2 regions of the Paenibacillus sp. FSL F4-0097 genome follow, and region 1 is predicted to be linked to the other one. Evidence: riboswitches for the same ligand, from Rfam matches in the RefSeq annotation. Region 1 holds a riboswitch; the other holds the start of a gene.

Region 1 (9,800 bases):
ACCAGATTTCGTTACACCGGAGCATGTAAGAGCTGCCTGTATTCGTGCCTTGAACAATGGGGAAACGATGTATACGCCAAATTCCGGTTTACTGGAGCTTAGAGATGAGATCGCTTCTTATCTGCACACAAGTTTCAAGCTTCGCTATGAGCCAAACGATGAGATTATGGTTACGGTGGGAAGCAGCGAGGCTGTGGACTTGGCATTACGAGCTTTCATTACACCTGGGGATGAGATTATCGTCCCTTCTCCGAGCTATATCGCATATTCGCCGATTACCCATTTGAACGGGGGGGTTACGGTGGAGGTAGAATCATCGGCCGAGCAGGGGTTTAAGCTTACTGCTGAAGCGTTACGGAAGGTGATTACCCCGCGTTCGAAGCTTCTTATGGTGAATTTTCCGACTAATCCTACAGGTGCAGTAATGACTTATGAGGATTGGCTGCCTATTGCACAGATTGTAAAAGAGAATAACCTACTGGTCATTTCAGATGAAATTTATGCCGAGCTTACGTATGACAGTCAGCATGTCAGCATCGCCTCTCTTCCCGGGATGCTGGAAAGGACGATTGTGATTAGCGGCTTCTCCAAAGCTTTTGCAATGACTGGCTGGAGAGTTGGTTATGCTTGTGGCGATCGAGAATTAATTGCTGCGATGCTAAAAATCCATCAATACACTGCGATGTGTGCCCCCGTGCTCGGTCAAATTGCTGCGATTGAATCATTGCGCAACGGAATGCAGCATAAGGAACACATGAAGCAATGCTTCGATGAGCGGAGAAAGCTGCTGGTTAGTGGGTTTCGATCCATAGGACTACCTTGCCATGAACCTGCGGGCGCATTTTATGCCTTTCCTTCCATCGCTCACACCGGAATGAAATCAGAAGACTTCGCTTTGCAGCTGCTCAGGGAGGTCGGTGTCGCTGCGGTTCCGGGTCATGTGTTTGGAGCAGGCGGAGAGGGTTATATTCGCTGCTCCTATGCCGCTTCCTTACAAAAATTGACAGAGGCGCTGGAGAGAATCGAAGATTTTATGAAAGTGAAGTTGTAATTCTAGAAGTCCCCCTCTATCATAGATGGGGGCTTTTCTGCGAATATGAGATAGAATAGGTTATACGGATACATTTAATAGGAGGTCGTAATTATATGCTTTCAGATATTCAAGACGTAATTAAACAAATCATTCCGGCTGATGATCAGTCCATCCTCAAGGCGGAGCATCGGCTGAACATTCTGACCAAACCTCCGGGCAGTTTGGGACAATTGGAACCTCTAGCTGTTAAGCTCGCTGGAATTTCGGGTACGGAGCAGCCTAGTTTCACCAAACGAACAGTTGTTGTGATGGCTGCTGATCATGGGGTGTGCTGCGAAGGGGTGAGCGCATTTCCACAGGAAGTCACGCTGCAGATGGCCCATAACTTTCTCAGCGGTGGAGCGGCTGTAAATGTATTGGCACGTCAAGCTGGGGCAGAGGTACAGTTTGTTGATATCGGCATAAACGGCGATCTTAGTCATGTCGATCTGATTGATCGTAAAGTGCGCCGGGGAACGGATAATATGGCTGTGGAACCTGCGATGAGTCGTGAGGATGCCATGAATGCTCTTCTTGTTGGGATAAGAGTTGCGCAGGAAGCGGTTAAGAACGGAACGGAGATTTTTATAACAGGCGAAATGGGCATTGGGAATACTACGGCTAGTGCTGCCATTCTATGTGCTCTCAAAGGAATAGCCCCTGAAGTAGCTGTGGGACGAGGAACGGGAATTGATGATGAACGTTTACTACATAAAATTGCAGTAGTGGAACGCGCCTTAAAGGTAAATCAGCCGAATTCAGCAGATCCGTTGGATGTATTATCTAAAGTTGGCGGACTGGAAATCGCTGGATTGGCGGGACTGATTCTTGGTGCGGCTGCTAATCGGACACCTATCATTTTGGATGGTTTTATTTCGGGGGCGGCAGCGCTTGTGGCAAAAGCCCTTGCACCTGAATCCATCGCTTATATGATAGCCTCTCATGTATCAGGAGAACGGGGTCATAAGCTAATGCTAGAGCAGCTTGGACTTGAACCGCTGCTTAATCTCGGTCTGCGATTGGGTGAGGGAACAGGGGGCGTATTATGCCTTCATTTAATCGAGGCGATCTGCCGCATTTTGAGCGAAATGGCAACCTTTGAAAGTGCAGGCATCTCTGGAGCTGGTCAACGATGAGCATTCTTGTAACGGGAGGCGCACGTAGCGGTAAAAGTGGTTTTGCAGAAAAATTGATGCATTCACTGGCAGATCAGGCCTTCTATGTAGCAACCGGACAGGCTTTTGACGACGAAATGAAGGAACGGATTGCTCTGCATCAGCATCAACGAATGGAAAGTGGTTACGCTTGGGAGACGCTTGAGGAACCGTATGATTTACCAGATCTGCTAAAGCGATTATCGGGTGAAAAAGCGGTGCTCGTAGATTGTTTAACCTTATGGTTATCCAATGCATTATTGGCCGTGGAAGGTTTTGAAAATAGGCAAGAGCTTGTTGAGAGTGAGATAACAAGACTTGAAGACAGTGTGCGTTCTTTCCAAGGGACGCTTATTCTGGTCACTAATGAGGTTGGCGACGGGATTGTTCCGGAGTATGCGCTTGGCCGATTGTATCGTGATCTGGCGGGACGAATGAACGCGCTGATCGCTCGGCAATGCGAACAGGTCTTTCTAGTAACTGTTGGGATTCCGATTGAGCTGAAGAGCAGGGAGTATCGTTTATGAGGGAGCGTAGGGATGCGGCCGTAGCTGCCTTTCAGTTCTTATCACGATTTCCTGTAAAAGGTGATCCGGGATTCTCTCCTGAACTGCTGCGCCGCAGTGTGATCTTCTATCCCATGGTAGGCGCAGCAATTGGGCTGTGCGTAGCTGCTGGAGCAGCCCTGACGGGATTGCTTTTACCTGCTTGGCCAGCAGCAGTGATCACTCTGATTCTGTGGGTAAGCCTCACAGGCGGGTTGCATCTTGATGGCTGGATGGACAGCGCAGATGGTCTGCTCAGCTATCGGCCACGGGAGCGTGCCCTGGAGATTATGAAGGACAGCCGTGTGGGTGCGATGGGCGTACTCGCCTGCGTGCTGCTCCTGCTGTTTAAAGCTTCTTTGCTGGCAGCTCTAATCGAAGGCTACGCCTACTACGAGCTGCCGCTGCTCTTGGTACCAGCGGTCTGGAGCCGCTGGTATATGGTGCGGGCAATGGTGCGTTATCCCATTGCCCGTGGAGACGAGGGGCTGGCCGCGAACTTCGCCGGCCTAGCTTCCTCGCATGAGCGGCGCGCGCTGGCAGTCGCCGCGCTGCTCTCGCTGGCCGCCGCCGCTGCGCCACTGGCGCTCGGCGCTGGCTTAGCCGCGTGGCCGCTGCATCTGGCGGCAGCTCTGCTGCTGCCGGTCGCGGCCTTGGCCTGCGGCACCGCAGCTGCGCGGCGGATCAGCAGCCGGCTCGGCGGGCTCACCGGCGACGTGTACGGCGCGCTGAACGAGCTGCTGGAGGTTGTGCTGCTGCTAGTGTTATTGCTGCTCCAGCACAATTTAATGTAAGCTCCACGGATGTATCTTGAGTAATTTGCAGTAGGTAGCCCCACGGATGAACCTTGAGTAATTTGCAGTAGGTAGCCCCACGGATGAACCTTGAGTAATTTGCTGTAGTAGCTCTACGGATGAACCTTGAGTAGTTTGCTGTAGGTAGCCCCACGGATGAACCTTGAGTAATTTGGTGTAGGTAGCACCACGAGGGAACATTGAGTGATTTGCAGTAGGTAGCACCATAAGTGAACTTTGAGTAGTTTACTGTAGGTAGCTCTACGGGTGAGCCTTGAGTAGTTTGCTGTAAGCAGCTCCACGGATGAACCTTGAGTAATTTGCTGTAGTAGCTCTACGGATGAACCTTGAGTAGTTTGCTGTAGGTAGCCCCACGGATGAACCTTGAGTACAATTTGTTATGAGTAACCTTTGCGTTTTTAGGAGATTGACAGGGAAGAGGGATGACATGTTATTTGCCATTCTGCTATTTATAATTGCTGGCCTTGCTGAGATCGGTGGCGGATATTTAGTGTGGTTATGGTTGAGAGAATCAAGGCCACTTTGGTACGGCTTAGTGGGGTCCTTGATTCTGATAGCGTATGGGATTATCCCTACGTTGCAGAAATTCCCTTCCTTCGGCAGAGTGTATGCGGCTTACGGCGGGGTGTTTATCGTGCTTGCGGTCTTATGGGGATGGCTTGTAGACAAGAAGACACCAGACGTATATGACTGGGTCGGAGCAGGTATTTGTGTGATCGGTGTATCGGTCATCCTCTGGACACCGCGACACTAAGTTGAGTGATGTTTGCTTAGCCATAAAAGCTGAATGAAAGCTGAGTAACCTAGTTTTTACTGAGTGAGTAACTTGGCTTCGGACTCAAGGGACCTTATTTGCGAAAAAAAGGGTTATTTTGGAGCGTTTTCGGACACCAGAGGCGCTATTTGAACAAAAAAGGCTGAGTCTGGGTTGATTATGAGGCCATAGCGTCTCTCGAGTCCGAAAAAGCCTCCAAATGGCATTTTTTCGAGTAATAGCGGCATCTGAGTCCGCAAGCCAGCAGCAAATAGCGTGCTGAGGTCTAAGTGAGAGCTTCGCGCAAGCTAGTGCATGTAGCTGATTCTATTGCTGTAGGTAGCATCCACGGAGGAACTTTGAGTAATTTGCTGTAGGTAGCATCCACAGAGGAACTTTGAGTAATTTGCTGTAGGTAGCATCCACGGAGGAACTTTGAGTAACTTGCTGTAGGTAGCATCCACGGAGGAACTTAGAGTAATTTGCTGTAGGTAGCATCCACGGAGGAACTTTGAGTAACTTGCTGTAGGTAGCATCCACGGAGGAACTTTGAGTAATTTGCTTAGGTAGCATCCACAGATGAACTTTAAGTAATTCGCTGTGAGTAACTTGGCTCCGGACTCAGGAGACCTTATTTGCGAAAAAAGGGTTATTTTGGAGCGTTTTTGGACACCAGAGGCGCTATTTGAACAAAATAGGCTGAGTCTGGGTTGATTATGAGGCCATAGCGTCTCTCGAGTCCGAAAAAGCCTCCAAATGGCAGTTTTTCGAGTAATAGCGGCATCTGAGTCCGCAAGCCAGCAGCAAATAGCGTGCTGAGGTCTAAGCGAGAGCTTCGCGCAAACTAGTACATGTAGCCGAGTCTAAGCGAGAGCTCCGCGCAAGCCTAGCGTATGCACCCTGAGTCTAAGCGAGAGCTCCGCGCAAGCCTAGCGCATGCAGCCGAGTCTAAACGAGACCTCAGCAAGCGCTAGCGAGCCATTGTAAACTAAAAACCCCCCTTCAACACTTCCGTGTGAACGGGGGTTTTTAGTTTACAAGCGTTAAATCTTAAATTGCTGCACAGCTTCTTGGAGTTTCTTGGCTTGCTCATACAGATGTTTAACGGTTTCTGCATGGCCTTCCAGTTCGACGCGCTGCCGCTCTGAGTTAGCAGCGAGTGTATCCGCACTTTCTTGCGATCTTGATGTAATTTGTGCAGTTTCTTCGACGGAAGCACTGACTTCTTCTGTACTTGCCGAGATTTGCTGTGTAGCCGCAGATACGGATTGGATGCTGTGATTGATGCTTTGGATAAGGATCAAGAGGTGATTAAAGGCATCACCTGCTTCTGCTACCTTGCCGACTCCAGAGGCAACCTCAGAATTCACGTGGTTCATCTCAGTAACGGAGCGGCTCATATCTTCCTGAAGGCCAAGTAGGAAGTCACGGATCTGTTCGTTTGCGTTACGGGATTGTTCAGACAGCTTGCGTACTTCTCCGGCAACAACAGCAAAGCCGCGTCCATGCTCTCCTGCGCGTGCAGCTTCGATTGAAGCATTCAGCGACAGCATTTGGATCTGTTTCGTAATTTCAGTAATGCTGTGAACGACTTCTCCGATCATTACTGAACGCTCATTCATGATTTGTAATTGATCCAGCGACTGTAGGGAAGCACGTTCAACCTGGCGCATTTGCAGCACAGCGCTTTGAGCAATTTCATTACCGCCACTTGCTTCAGCGGAAGCCTCACTGATTTGCTCCGTGACTTCATTCGCTGCTGAGGCAATACTTTGAATGCCTAAATTGATTTCTTCCATTGCTCTCGAGTTATCTGATGCACTGCTAGCGATAGTCGTACTACCTTTGCCGATTTCTACTACCGATGAGCTGGAGTGTTCTGCCATATCATTGAGAACCTCAACACGTTCTTTTAAAGAGTTGGAATCTGCAACGACAGTATTAGAGGTTACCAGTACATGTCCGATCATTTCTTTCAGGCGTTGGGTCATCGCTTGGAAGCTTACGGACAACTGTGCAACTTCGTCATTTCCTTTAATTGATAATTCTTCGGTGAAATCTCCCTCTGCGAGCCGGGCACTATAAGCTGCCAGTTTTGAGATTGGACGTGTTATACGCACACTCATAAACCATGCACCAGTTAGGCCGATGATCAACGTCAGAAGTGTGATGCCGGCACTTGTCCATAGAATGCTGTCTGTTTTTTCTTGAATGAAGCTTACGTCACTGCTTACACCGATGATCATCGTACTTCCGGGAATACCGATATAAGCTGTTTTATGTATACCATGCGCGTCGCTATATGTATCGCTTAGTCCAGTTTTTCCTTTAGAGGCTTGTTGCATTGCAGAGGATACGGTGACACTTTCTGCCCGTTGCAATTTTGCATCGTGATCTGCGGATAGAATCTCAGCTTCTTTCCCTTTCAGATTGACCAGAAAAATGGTTTCCACTCCATGTTGTTTCCTCTTATCCTGAAAATAGAACTCAAGATTGGTGGCAGATTGTTCGTTCTTATTTAGCGTTTGCTGGGCGTGCATTACGTTGAGATTCTTATATACGTCCTGAGCAGCGGCAGTAAGGATTTTGTTAATCTGCGGCATAACATAGCTGTTGAAGATATTGATGGAGATAAAGTAGAAGCTGGTGCTTAACAAAAGAGACGTGAGCAACAGAACAACAAATAATAAACGCGTGAATTTGCGACTGATCGAATGCTTGATACGAAACATATCGTTCTCTCCTTTTTTTATGGACGGTGAGGTCATTTCTTTTTTTGGTCTTCACTAGATACTCCATGCCAACTGCTGGAAATTGGCGACCCGAGATATATTCCATAGTTATGTCATATTTCTACTAAATGGATCGGGAATAAGGTGTTTGATACTATTCTATAGAATTAACCTCTGGATGAATAGTGAAAGTTTTGTCCTATAGAGCATTTTTTTCTGAAAAAAATGAATTATTGCTGACTATTTTAGATAATTGTCGAAAAAAAAGAACTGGAACTACCAATTTCATATAAAAATATTATTTTTATGGATTGTTAAGCGCTATTGTGATAGAGTATTAATGTTTTGTTCCAAAAATTTAATAATGTAAGCCGCGGTTCGTAACCATCCCGCGTAAACAAAACTAGGAGGAGTTTCAGTAATATGTTTAATTTGTTGTGGGGAGTTTTATTTGTTATTGTCAATTTTGCCTTTTTTCTACTCTGTTACCGCCTGTTCGGGAAAAGTGGAATGTATGCCTGGGTAGGTATTGCTACTGTAATTGCTAACATTCAGGTAGCTAAGACGATTGCTATGCCATTTGATATTGTGATGACACTCGGAAATACGATGTATGTCACTTTGTATATGACCAGCGATTTGCTTAATGAGAAGTACGGAAGAGCGGAAGCACGTAAAGCGGTCTGGTTTGGTTTCTTCACCTTGCTTATGACTACAGTCATTATGCAGATGGTACTAGTATTTAAGCCACAGGAGACCGATATCGCTCAGTCTTCTTTGGAGACGATTTTTGGGCTGATGCCTCGACTAGCTTTGGGTAGTCTTACTGCTTACTTCATTAGTCAGTTCCTAGATGTTCGGTTGTACTCTTGGATTCGTAAATATTACAGCACCTCAAGTCAGCTGTGGATTCGTTCCAACGGCAGTACGATGATTAGCTCCTTTGTGGATACACTTATTTTCTGTACCATTGCGTTTGCGGGCTTGTATGACTGGAATGTATGGCTTGAAATTTTGCTTACGACTTATCTAGCGAAGTTCTTACTAACCGCAGTAAGCACACCTATCTTATATATCGCCCGAACCTTTACTTTTGCTGAAGAGGGTAAACCATCATCCTTTCAAAAGAAGGACTAGACAACAATACAGCCAGCGCGTACCGATCATAATCGATGCGTGCTGGCTATTTTTTTAGTTGTAAGATGGACTTAATAGTTACATGAAAATGTGTACATAAAAATAATATAAAGCTAAAATAAGCTATCATAGCAATTCTAGCGGGTTAGTCTAACAGGAGCGCCTGCGATGGCGCTTATCACATATCCTTTAGTCTGGGCTGGACTTGCGGGGCAGTCCGATTGAAGAAAATGTATATAATTGGTAGTCACAGAAATTACGAACAGGTGTGATCAAGGATGAATCTAGTAGTTCCTATACTGCGTCATGCAGCACAGCAGCCTGACAACATTGCCTTAACCCATGACCTAGCAAGTCATACCTATACAACATTAGTAGAAACGATGCGGAGAATCGCGAATGGCCTACAGCAAAAGGGTCTGAGGCATGACAAAATCGCGATTTTATCTACGAATCGTATTGAATTTGTTGAGGTTTTCTTGGGGGCGATTTATGCGGGCTGTGTTCCCATTCCCTTAGATCCCAAATGGAGTGCTAATGAACTGCAGGTTATTATAGAACAGTGCCAGCCGACAATGATTTTTGCCGAGCCGGAAGCCGCAAAGAATCTGGTCCTCAAGGATCAAGCGATCCCAACACTGACCTTCTCAAATGAACGAACAAGTTCCTATGATCAGTGGCTGGCTGCCCTGAAGCCGGAGGCTGAGTTGGATGAGACGAATGAATTATTATTTATTGGCTTTACTTCAGGCACAACCGGGTTGCCCAAAGGTTATATGCGTACCCATTTATCATGGTTAAAAAGCTTTGAGGTCTCGAATATTGCTTTTGAATTGGACGCTATGAAGGATGTTTTGGCACCAGGTCCATTTGTGCATTCCCTATCCTTATTCGCCGTAATGCAGAGTCTATATTGTGGAGCAACCTTTCATATCACACAAAAATTTAGTGCCACGAAGGTGTTAGAGCTGTGCCAGCAAATTCCGGGTGTGGTGCTGTTCGTCGTACCAACAATGATCGAATCCATGATGTTGCAGGCTGTACCTGGGCAGATACAGATTGATGCGATTATTAGCTCAGGTGCAAAGTGGTCGGAGTTGTCCAAGAAAAGGGGCATGGAAGTGTTTGGTGGAGCGCGCCTTTATGAATCCTACGGTTCTTCAGAAGCGAGTTATATTAGTTATTTGAATGTTCTGACCGAGCATAATCCGACCTCTATAGGCAAACCTTATCCCGGGGTGCAAATTTCCATTCGTGATGAACAGTTCCGGGAAGTCCCTACTGGGGAGATTGGGCAGCTATATGTGCGTAGTGATATGATATTTTTAGGCTACCATCAATTGCCGAATGAGACAGCAGCAGCTTTTAGAGAGGGATGGCTTATTTTAGAAGACTATGTTTATCAGGATGAAGCTGGTTATTTATATATGGCGGGACGTTTGAAGAATAAAATCATATCCGGAGGCCTGAACGTTTATCCAGAAGAAATAGAGAGGGTGCTGGAGTTTCTTCCGGAAATAGATGAAGTGATGGTGCTTGGCGTGCCTGACGATTACTGGGGAGAACAGCTGATAGCCCTCGTGAAGTGGAG
Region 2 (9,800 bases), 2.3 Mb from region 1:
TCTGACGAAAGCTCATGCTTCTTAAAAGGCTACGGCTTCAGAACAACCTTGATGCAATCTTCTTTTTTCTCACTAAAAACGTCATAGCCATGCTCCGCTTTACTAATTGGCAGGCGATGCGTAATGATATCTGTAGGATCAAATTTATTTTCTTTAATCATCTTATACAGCAACGGCATATAGTGAATCACCGGCGCTTGTCCCATCTTTAATGTGATGTTTCGTTCAAATAGCTGACCCAGCGGGAACATATTGTAATTAAGTCCATAGACCCCTACAAGCTGGATGGTTCCGAATTTACGTACGATATCCGCGGCCATTCTGAATGCACTGAGCGAGCCCCCTTGCAGCTTCAGAACCGTTTCCACTTTCTCCAAGGCAGATATTTTGGCATCTAGACCCACACAGTCAATAACCACATCTGCGCCCCCATGAGTGATCTCCTTCAAATGAGCCCCAATGTCCTTGATCTCTTCGAAGTTATAAACTTCAACATTATTGGTCAGCTTCGCATGTTGCAATCGGTAGCCGATATGGTCAACAGCAATGACTCTAGAGGCTCCTTTGATCCAGGCAAACTTTTGAGTTAGCAGTCCCACGGGCCCGCAGCCGAGAACAATGACCGTATCTCCCGGCTTCACTCCCCCGCTTTCTACTCCCCACCAAGCAGTAGGCACAATATCAGATAAGAAAAGAATTTTCTCATCTTCCATTTCTGCATCCTCCGGAACTACAAAAGGCCCAAAATTACCATAAGGTACCCGCAGCAATTCAGCTTGTCCGCCAGCAAAACCGCCATAAGTATCGGAATAACCAAGATAACCGCCTGTGTCCTTGGCGTCATTAGCATTGTCGCATTGGCTCTCCATCTCATGCTGGCAGAAAAAACACTGCCCACAGGCGACATTAAAGGGGATGATGACTCGGTCACCTTTTTTGACTCTAGTTACGTCAGGTCCCACTTCCTCAACAATCCCCATCGGCTCATGACCAATAACATAATCATCATGCATACCTGGAATTTCTCCGTTATAAATGTGCAGATCCGAGCCACAAATCGCCGTAGTGGTAATCCGAACAAGAATGTCATCTTTTTTCTCAAGCTTCGGATCAGCTACTTCTTTAACTTTCACTTTTTTCTTCCCTTGGTAGGTTAGTGCTTTCATGCTGTTAATCCGCTCCTTTGGAGATGGTCTAGAGATATAACGTTCATACCTTTCTATGTTATATCCCTAAGCCCTAACCTCTTATCCATGAAGAAGCGGAGAATACATCATCAGTGCGTAATTATCAGTTACAGCTTCATCTCCAATTAGATCTCCAGATCGGGTATATACTTTTCGACTGATCTTATTACTGCGTATATATCCGCCCCAAGGCTCTAGACTAATCCTATGATCACTTTCGTATACTTCATAATCATAAAGCGCCTGCTCATTGCATCTCCATTCCCCGTGTAAATGGCTATCGTCCAGCCAGAGCTTTAGTTGATACGTTTGAGCGGTGTTATTTTTCAATTGAAGATCCAAATAGTTATAAGAACAGGTCGCCCCGCTTCCAAAAGGTTGTGTACGTTGTTCATCTGGAAATACATCATAGCTGTGACGATGCCGTTCAATAACGGTAAGTGGTGTGTGCAGTGCCATCCAATAGATCAGATTAGACAACTGGCATAAGCCTCCTCCAACCCCGGAATGAAAACCACCATAATGCAGCACCATACCCTCCAGATACCCTTTTCGTTTAGTGGGCTTACCAATACTTCTCCAGTAGGAAAAAGTCTCCCCCGGCTGCACAACAAGTCCATCCAGCTTCGCAATTGCCAGCCGTAAGTTAGTAATTTTATTGTATTGAAGCAGCATATCTACATTCCGAAGACTTCTTAATAACGGGGTAGCATGAGTCATAGCTGCATAAGATAATGTTTCATCCGTACGCTGCTTCGCTATTTTGCTTCGTCCAGTGTACCATTTCAAATATCTTTTCCAAATAAAATATCGTTTGCCAGCAAACAATCTAAGGCGAGAACGCTGAATAGGCTTCATGGCAGCCTGGGGTGTATTCATCTAGAACTGAACCTCGCTTTCAGCTCGTAACTGGGCGAATCTACCTCCAATTATCGCATTATGATGCTTAACGATCTCCCTACTACTCAGAACCCCATTATCAAAGGTGCTATGAGCATCTGAAACCAGTACACTTTTATATCCCATGCTGTATGCGCGTCTTATTGTCGTATCCAGACAGAATTCACTTTGCATCCCACAGATCACCAGATTCGTGATCTCGAGCTTTTGGAGTTCATCTTGCAATTCCGTTCGGTGAAAAGCATCCCAAGTAGGCTTCTCAACGATAACTTCGCCTTCCTGCGGTGTGATGCGGTGACTGATCTGCCAAGTGGGTGTACCTTTTGTGTACTCCTCATCTTCGGTATGTTGAATATACACAATAGGAGTACCTGCTAATCGAGCTTTTTGCTGAAGGGAGACAATCCTGTCCATCACACCCTCTTCATCGTACAGCTTTAGTTCATAGGAGAACATGGCTTCTTGAACATCGATAATTAATAATGCTGTTGATTGTTCCAAATGAATAACCTCCAAGAGCTTTTTTCAAAATCATACCAGAAACTGGGACAGACTATCTACCTACTAGAAGTTACAAATGTTAAAAATAAAAAACGAGCATCTGTAAGCTGATACCCGGACGATTTCATCAATCTTTTATTTGCCACGCTTATTATGCCAGATCAATGCATGCAACTGTGGAAGTACACGAACCTTGTTCATATCCGAATCCACGATTACTTTATTAAACAACCACTCCAGCCTTCCCAGAAGTCGAGCAGAAATGTTGCCCTCTTCCGTGACATCATCATTACCAGGCTGCAGAAAGAGCTGCACATTCGGATATCGCTGGTGAACGTTTTTCGCATAATCAAAATCATTATCATCAAACACTACGACCTTCAAGCTATGCGTAGAACGACCCAGTTTCTCCATCTTACTCATGATGTTATCTAACATTTCCCAATTCGTTGTCATTCCTGAGCTTGGGGGTTTAGGGCTGATTGTCAGCACATCCACGTCATTGAACCAATCCTGCCATTTACTCCCCTGAGTTTCTATCGCTGCTTTTATTCCACGCTCATGAAGCAGACTGATGAAGGTACCCATTCCTTCACCAATCAAGGCAGGATTACCGCCTGAAATCGTAACACAGTCGAAATTATCTCCAGCTAACGCCAATAATTCATTTATGATTTCTTCTGCTTCCATCATGCGAACCTTATTCTTAGCCGTACCATCCCAAGTAAAAGCGGAGTCACACCAGCCGCAGCGATAATCGCAGCCATAGGTGCGGACAAACATCGTCTTCACTCCAATTACCGCACCTTCGCCTTGAATAGTTGGACCGAACATTTCAATTACAGGAATCTTACTCACAGTCACAGCCTCCATACAAACGGTAGGATGGCCCTTCATCCGGAACGTCTTCAGCCAGCACCTCTGCCCAAGAGGTTGGAGTCTCCCATAGCTTTACCGAGTATAAAGGCAACCCTGCTTGCTTAAGCTTGTAGGCAATATATGAAGACATATTCTCCACTGTGGTGCGGAAAGACAATAAGGCTACTTTGGAGCCCGTATTCGTTAACGTCTCTAACACAGGTTCATTTCCCATAGCAAGAAAAGCGTGATCTAAACGATCTACAAGGCTTTGTTGTACTGTCATTTTGATATCGCTAAAATCAATGACGAAGCCTTCATCCGAGTGGCCTTCCGCGGCCATAGGTTTGCCCTTAAGCACTACTTCGAGCTTATAAGTATGTCCGTGCAGATTGCTGCATTTCCCTTTGTGTCCCACTAACTGGTGTGCCGCATCGAACGTAAATATTTTGCAGACTGAAACCTCGTTAAGCATTAAGAACCGGCCTCCATTCTCTCCGCCTCATATTGCTCAAGACCACGCTGACGCAATAGACAGGCTGGACAAGTACCGCAGCCACTGCCAATAATACCGTTGTAACAGGTCAGTGTGTGTTCGCGAACATAATCAAAATACCCCAGTTGATCGGCCATTTTCCACGTTTCTTTTTTATCCAGCCACATTAGGGGAGTGTGGATCGCAAACTCATAGTCCATAGATAAGTTCAGCGTAACATTCAATGATTTCACAAAAACATCACGGCAGTCCGGATAACCGCTAAAGTCCGTTTGGCAAACCCCAGTGACGATATGGGAGTACCCCAGTTGTTTAGCTAATATAGCGGCAAAAGATAAAAACAACAAATTCCGTCCATCGACGAAAGTACTTGGAAGCTCATCCCCTTCCCCAGCCACGATATCTATATCCTGACGGGTAAGTGCATTGGGTGCCAGCTGATTAAGCAGCCCCAGATCAAGAATATGCTGTTTTACATTAAACTTAGCTGCTATCTCTGTTGCAACTTCGATTTCAGCCGCATGACGTTGATTATAGTTGAAGGTAACTACCTGCACTTCCTCATACTGCTGCAATGCCCAAACCAGGCAAGTGGTGCTATCTTGTCCGCCGCTGAATACGACGAGTGCTTTTTTGTTCATATGAATCTCTCCTTATCACAAGTTGGAATTTAGCGGTTGTCCACTTTTTCTGGATAGAGGTCGTGATTGATTAAGCGGTGTTCCGCCATCGCCTCATACTTCGTACCCGGTCTTCCATAGTTGCAATAAGGATCAATTGAAATGCCTCCGCGCGGAGTGAACTTGCCCCATACCTCAATGTAACGCGGATCCATCAGTGAGATCAGTTCATTCATAATAATGTTGACACAGTCCTCATGAAAGTCACCATGGTTGCGGAAGCTAAACAGATACAGCTTTAATGATTTGGATTCCACCATTTTTTGTTCAGGAATATACGAAATATACAGCGTGGCAAAATCCGGCTGACCCGTTACAGGACACAAGCTAGTGAACTCAGGGCAGTTGAATTTAACAAAATAATCACGTCCGGGATGTTTGTTATCAAACACCTCCAGAATGTCTGGATCATAACCAAACTTGTACTGTGTTCCCTGATTACCAAGCAAAGTAACTTCTTGCATTTCCTCTTTCAATCTTCCTTCTGACACGACAAAAAACCCCTCTCTTTTCCTTCGGCCTTGGCCGGTAATGGAAAGAAGAACGAGATTTCGAAAACTTGGCTCCACTAAGAAGAAACGGAAGCAACGTCCGGATAAAGGACAGCAACCGCTTGTACTGTTTAATATATTCTTAGTTTTTTATAGAGGGAGTTCGCGAACCTCTCCTGCACAACTTTAGTGCAGACTTCTTCTTAAAGCATAAAGCATATTGCGTCTTGAACTATACCATGGGTAGCCCGCTCCTGACAAGTTCTACTCTTTACTGTTACCTTATACAGATCAGCAAATCACTCCAGATTAACGTGGATAGACCTGCGTATGTAGAGATTAGGAAGCTCAAAACCAATGCCAATTTGATTGTGGATTTCTTTTTAATGACATGAATTATTCATATGGTTAATTAAGATGCGGCAAAAAAAAGGATTCAAATCCTAAGAAAAGGGTAACTTATTCATAATAATCTTCGAGCTAAGGGTGGGAGCATTTTATGGAACAAAGTATACAGCAGCTTATGGATTGGCTTAACAATCATTTGAATGAAACAATCGCTATTGAAAAGAAAGAACTTCGTGATTTGGATAAAGTTCATTTCAATTTAGAGTCCGTAGATTTCCGGAGTGCAGACGATGTTATTGATGAATATCTTGGAAGTGCACTGATATTAAGAGGTTTCGGCAGCACACTTAACGCCGATGGTGAACTGGTATCCCTGCCACAATCCACTTATGATTTAGCTGTTGAAGGTCTTCAAATCGTAGACTTAGCCGACCGCAAGGCAGAAATAACTACGGACAGAGCTAATTACACCCTTTCAGTAGATTAAACGAACATGATTATGATAAGCAAAAAGAGCCCACAGCGATTGCGGGCTCTTTTTGCTTATCATTTATTCTTCTCCAATGATCTCCACTTCAGTTTCCAGCTCTACACCGAATTTATCCTTCACAGTCGCTCTTACATGGTGGATTAGCCCGATGTAATCACTGGCTGTTGCATTATCTGCATTCACAATAAATCCCGCATGCTTCTTGGATACCTCAGCACCGCCGATTCTTGTACCCTGTAAGCCGCTCTCTTGAATTAACTGACCTGCAAAACGGCCTGGAGGCCGCTTAAATACACTCCCACAGGATGGATACTCAAGCGGTTGCTTCGATTCACGTAAATAAGTTAGTTCATCCATTTTTGCCTTGATCGTTAAAACATCACCGGAAGTCATAGCAAATTTGGCCTCAAGTACAATGTACTCACCGCTTGCGAACACGCTTTTTCTGTAACCCCATTGCAGCTCATCACCTTGCAGAGTTACCAATTGCCCGTTCTTATTTATAGCTAGTGCACTATGCAGGACATCTTTGATCTCACCGCCATAAGCACCTGCGTTCATATAGAGCGCTCCACCAACTGTTCCTGGAATGCCACAGGCGAACTCAAGACCCGTAAGCTCCTTATCAAGTGCATATCTGGAAACATCAATTATTTTGGCACCACATTGCGCATATAAGAGATTGTCGCGAATCCCCATTTCGGTCAGTCCTGCCGTTTGCAGAACGATCCCACGTACACCTCCATCACGGATAATCACATTGGAGCCATTCCCAAGTACCGTAAGGGTTATCCCATTTTGTTCTGCATATGTAACGATCTTTTGAATTTCATCATAAGTAGCTGGTGCAGCCAAAATATCAGCTTTGCCGCCCATTTTAGTGTACACGTGATCTTTTAAATTCTCATGACTTTTCACTTTTCCTGCAGTCATTAGCTGCTCTAGGTCATCTTGAATTTTGTCAATATTCATGTTTTCATGCTCCTTTAACCATGTATAAATGATGGTCCTTGATCTATTTTAAAGAGTTATTATGAAATTGTAGGCAACCACAACTGTAACAACGAACAGGCTCCCTTGTCAATGACGGGAGCCTGTTCGTTGTATGATTTTAGATGATAATTACACAGCTTTATAGGCAGCAAGCTCGTAAGGAAGACACAGTGGCACACCCGTACGTGGATCCGGAACGATATCCGCTTCAATTCCAAACACTTCCCGCAATACATCTGGTGTCATAACCTCAGTAGGTGAGCCTTCGCTAACCACAGTACCGGACTTAATCGCTACCATATGCTGCGCATAACGAGTAGCATGATTCAAATCATGCACGACCATGATGATGGTACGACCTTCTTCCTCATTCAGCTTTTGCAATAGCTGAAGAACTTCGAGCTGATGCGCCATATCTAGGAAGGTTGTAGGCTCGTCAAGGAATAAAATATCTGTTTCTTGAGCTAACGCCATAGCGATCCATGCGCGTTGACGTTGTCCACCTGAGAGACGGTCAATAGGGCGATCATGAAAAGATTCCATGCCCGTAACAGAGAGGGCGTTGGAGATGATGTTGCGATCCTCAGCGGTCATCGTGCCAAATCCCTTCTGATGAGGGAAACGACCGTAGCTGACCAGCTCAGATACCGTCAGACCGTCAGGAGCCGTTGGGTTCTGCGGTAGAATCGCTAGCTGCCTAGCAACCTCTTTAGTTGAAAAGTTATGGATCGATTTGCCGTCCAGCATTACGGTGCCACTCTTCGGCTTCATAATCCGGGCCATCGTTTTGAGGATTGTAGATTTACCGGAGCCGTTAGCGCCCACTAGTGCGGTGATTTTTCCCGTAGGGATAGACAAGTTCAATCCTTTAACTATAGTAGCCTCTGCATACCCAATACTTAATTCTTCTGTATTCAAACGTTCTGACATGATCTACAACTCCCTTAAAAGTTTTATGGAGCTTTGCTCCTAAGTATGAACTAATTTACGCTTTAGACTTGGCGAGTAAATATAAAAAGTAAGGTGCGCCAATAATCGCAACCACAATGCCAGTAGGAACTTCCGCAGGTTGCAACACCCATCTGCCGATGGTATCAGCGGTAATCATAAGAAGCGCCCCTGTCAAAGCACTAGCAGGTAATAACACCTGATGACGGGGTCCCACGAGCCTGCGAGCCAGGTGTGGTGCTATCAGGCCGACGAAGCCAATACCTCCGCTTACTGCGACGCAGGAGCCGGCAAGCGCTACGGCTGTTACCAGAAGGAGAATACGTTCCTTCTCCACACGCATTCCTAGACCTAATGAAGTATGGTCCCCTAGATTCAATACATTTAGAACCCGGGCTTTATAGAAGGCGAACGGTAACAGAATCGCGATCCAAGGCAGCAAAGCAAGGACGAATCTCCAATCCCCACCCCATATTTTCCCGGCGATCCAAGTAGCTACAAATTGATAATTATTAGGATCAAGCCTAAGTGCCAATACAAGCTGGCAAGCATTGATTCCTGCAGCGACCGCAATCCCGATAAGGATCAGCCTTGTAGGAGACAGACCATCTGCCTTCCGGTAGGCAAGAATATAGATTAAAGCTGCGGTCAGGCCAGCCCCACCAAGCGCTAGGAGAGGCAAGACAAATACCGGAGCTGCTGTTGTAGCCGGAAAGAACGAGATAAAAATGATTACAGCAAAACCTGCACCAGCACTTATGCCCAGCGTAGCCGGTTCGGCGAGTGCATTACGTGCGAGACTTTGTAGAATACAGCCTGATACTGCAAAGCCCGCTCCAACTAACAATGAAATTACGATGCGGGGTAATCTGAAATCAAATAAAATAAGCTTTTGCTGATGTGTTCCATCACCCAGCAGTGTATGTAATACCTCCAGTGGGGATAGACGCATAAACCCTGTATTCATACTGACTATAAACACCACGACGATCAGTATAGCAAGGAGCGATAACACCGTTAGGGCGCGTGTACGGCGTTCTTTTTCATCTGGAGTAAGGGTTATTTTGGGCATTACAGCTCCCCCTTCCGCTTACTCGCTAAATAAATAAAGAAAGGTACGCCGATGATGGCAATTAAGGCTCCTAGCGGTGTCTCATACGGTGCATTTATCATTCTTGCGGCAATATCTGCAAAGATAATCAATAAGCTCCCCAGAACAGCCGAGCAAGGTATAATCCAGCGGTAGTCCACTCCAACGAAATAACGTGTAACATGTGGAATAATTAGTCCTATAAAAGCAATCGGGCCAACCGTTGAAACCGCACTTCCAGCTAAGATAACCACAACAATCATACATGCCAACTGAACTAACCTTGTCCGCTGCCCCAGACCAACCGCAACTTCTCTTCCTAAGCTGAGCAATGTAACGGATCGTGATAACATCATCGCTGCAATTAAGGCTACGGCCACCCAAGGGAATATAATCTTGATCTGAGTCCAGCTAGCTCCCCCCATCCCACCGGCTAACCAGAAGGCTATATCCTGAGATAAGTTGAAAAGAATAGCTACTCCCTGACTAATAGCAACCAATAAAGCACTAACTGCCGAACCTGCTAGTGTCAATCGCAAGGGGGTCAGGCCATTAAAAGAAAGCGAACCGATTCCGAATACGATAAAAGAGGCCACAGCGGCACCGATAAAGCAATACAACATTAGTGAAGTGAATGAGAGTGAGGGTGCAAAAGCAAATACTATTGCCAGCGCTACTCCTGCTCCTGCATTCAAGCCTAACAGCCCTGAATCCGCAAGCGGGTTTCTTGTCATCCCCTGCATGATAGCCCCTGCTACTGCGAAGCAAGCACCGACTAAGGCGCCAGCAATAGCACGTGGAAATCGCAGTTCTCTAAT

What was found. Region 1 has a riboswitch for preQ1 ahead of MHH86_RS06105 (queuosine precursor transporter). Riboswitches for the same ligand answer to the same signal wherever they lie in the genome.
Region 2: another riboswitch for preQ1. It lies ahead of queF (preQ(1) synthase); the one in region 1 lies ahead of MHH86_RS06105 (queuosine precursor transporter).

Annotation. Positions count from the first base shown of each region.
Region 1 is NZ_CP151965.1:1,381,853-1,391,652, forward strand. Features, by position in the region: gene MHH86_RS06075 (aminotransferase class I/II-fold pyridoxal phosphate-dependent enzyme) at 1-1,051, shown strand, start outside; gene cobT (nicotinate-nucleotide--dimethylbenzimidazole phosphoribosyltransferase) at 1,147-2,208, shown strand; gene cobU (bifunctional adenosylcobinamide kinase/adenosylcobinamide-phosphate guanylyltransferase) at 2,205-2,753, shown strand; gene cobS (adenosylcobinamide-GDP ribazoletransferase) at 2,750-3,565, shown strand; gene MHH86_RS06095 (YnfA family protein) at 4,014-4,340, shown strand; gene MHH86_RS06100 (methyl-accepting chemotaxis protein) at 5,384-7,072, opposite strand; PreQ1 riboswitch class I at 7,440-7,485, shown strand; gene MHH86_RS06105 (queuosine precursor transporter) at 7,496-8,209, shown strand; gene MHH86_RS06110 (AMP-binding protein) at 8,488-9,800, shown strand, end outside.
Region 2 is NZ_CP151965.1:3,719,002-3,728,801, forward strand. Features, by position in the region: gene MHH86_RS16615 (zinc-dependent alcohol dehydrogenase) at 30-1,166, opposite strand; gene MHH86_RS16620 (VanW family protein) at 1,248-2,066, opposite strand; gene MHH86_RS16625 (cysteine hydrolase family protein) at 2,067-2,588, opposite strand; gene queE (7-carboxy-7-deazaguanine synthase QueE) at 2,724-3,446, opposite strand; gene MHH86_RS16635 (6-carboxytetrahydropterin synthase) at 3,439-3,921, opposite strand; gene queC (7-cyano-7-deazaguanine synthase QueC) at 3,921-4,583, opposite strand; gene queF (preQ(1) synthase) at 4,613-5,086, opposite strand; PreQ1 riboswitch class I at 5,250-5,293, opposite strand; gene MHH86_RS16650 (hypothetical protein) at 5,613-5,948, shown strand; gene murB (UDP-N-acetylmuramate dehydrogenase) at 6,012-6,923, opposite strand; gene MHH86_RS16660 (ABC transporter ATP-binding protein) at 7,074-7,874, opposite strand; gene MHH86_RS16665 (iron ABC transporter permease) at 7,930-8,964, opposite strand; gene MHH86_RS16670 (iron ABC transporter permease) at 8,964-9,800, opposite strand, start outside.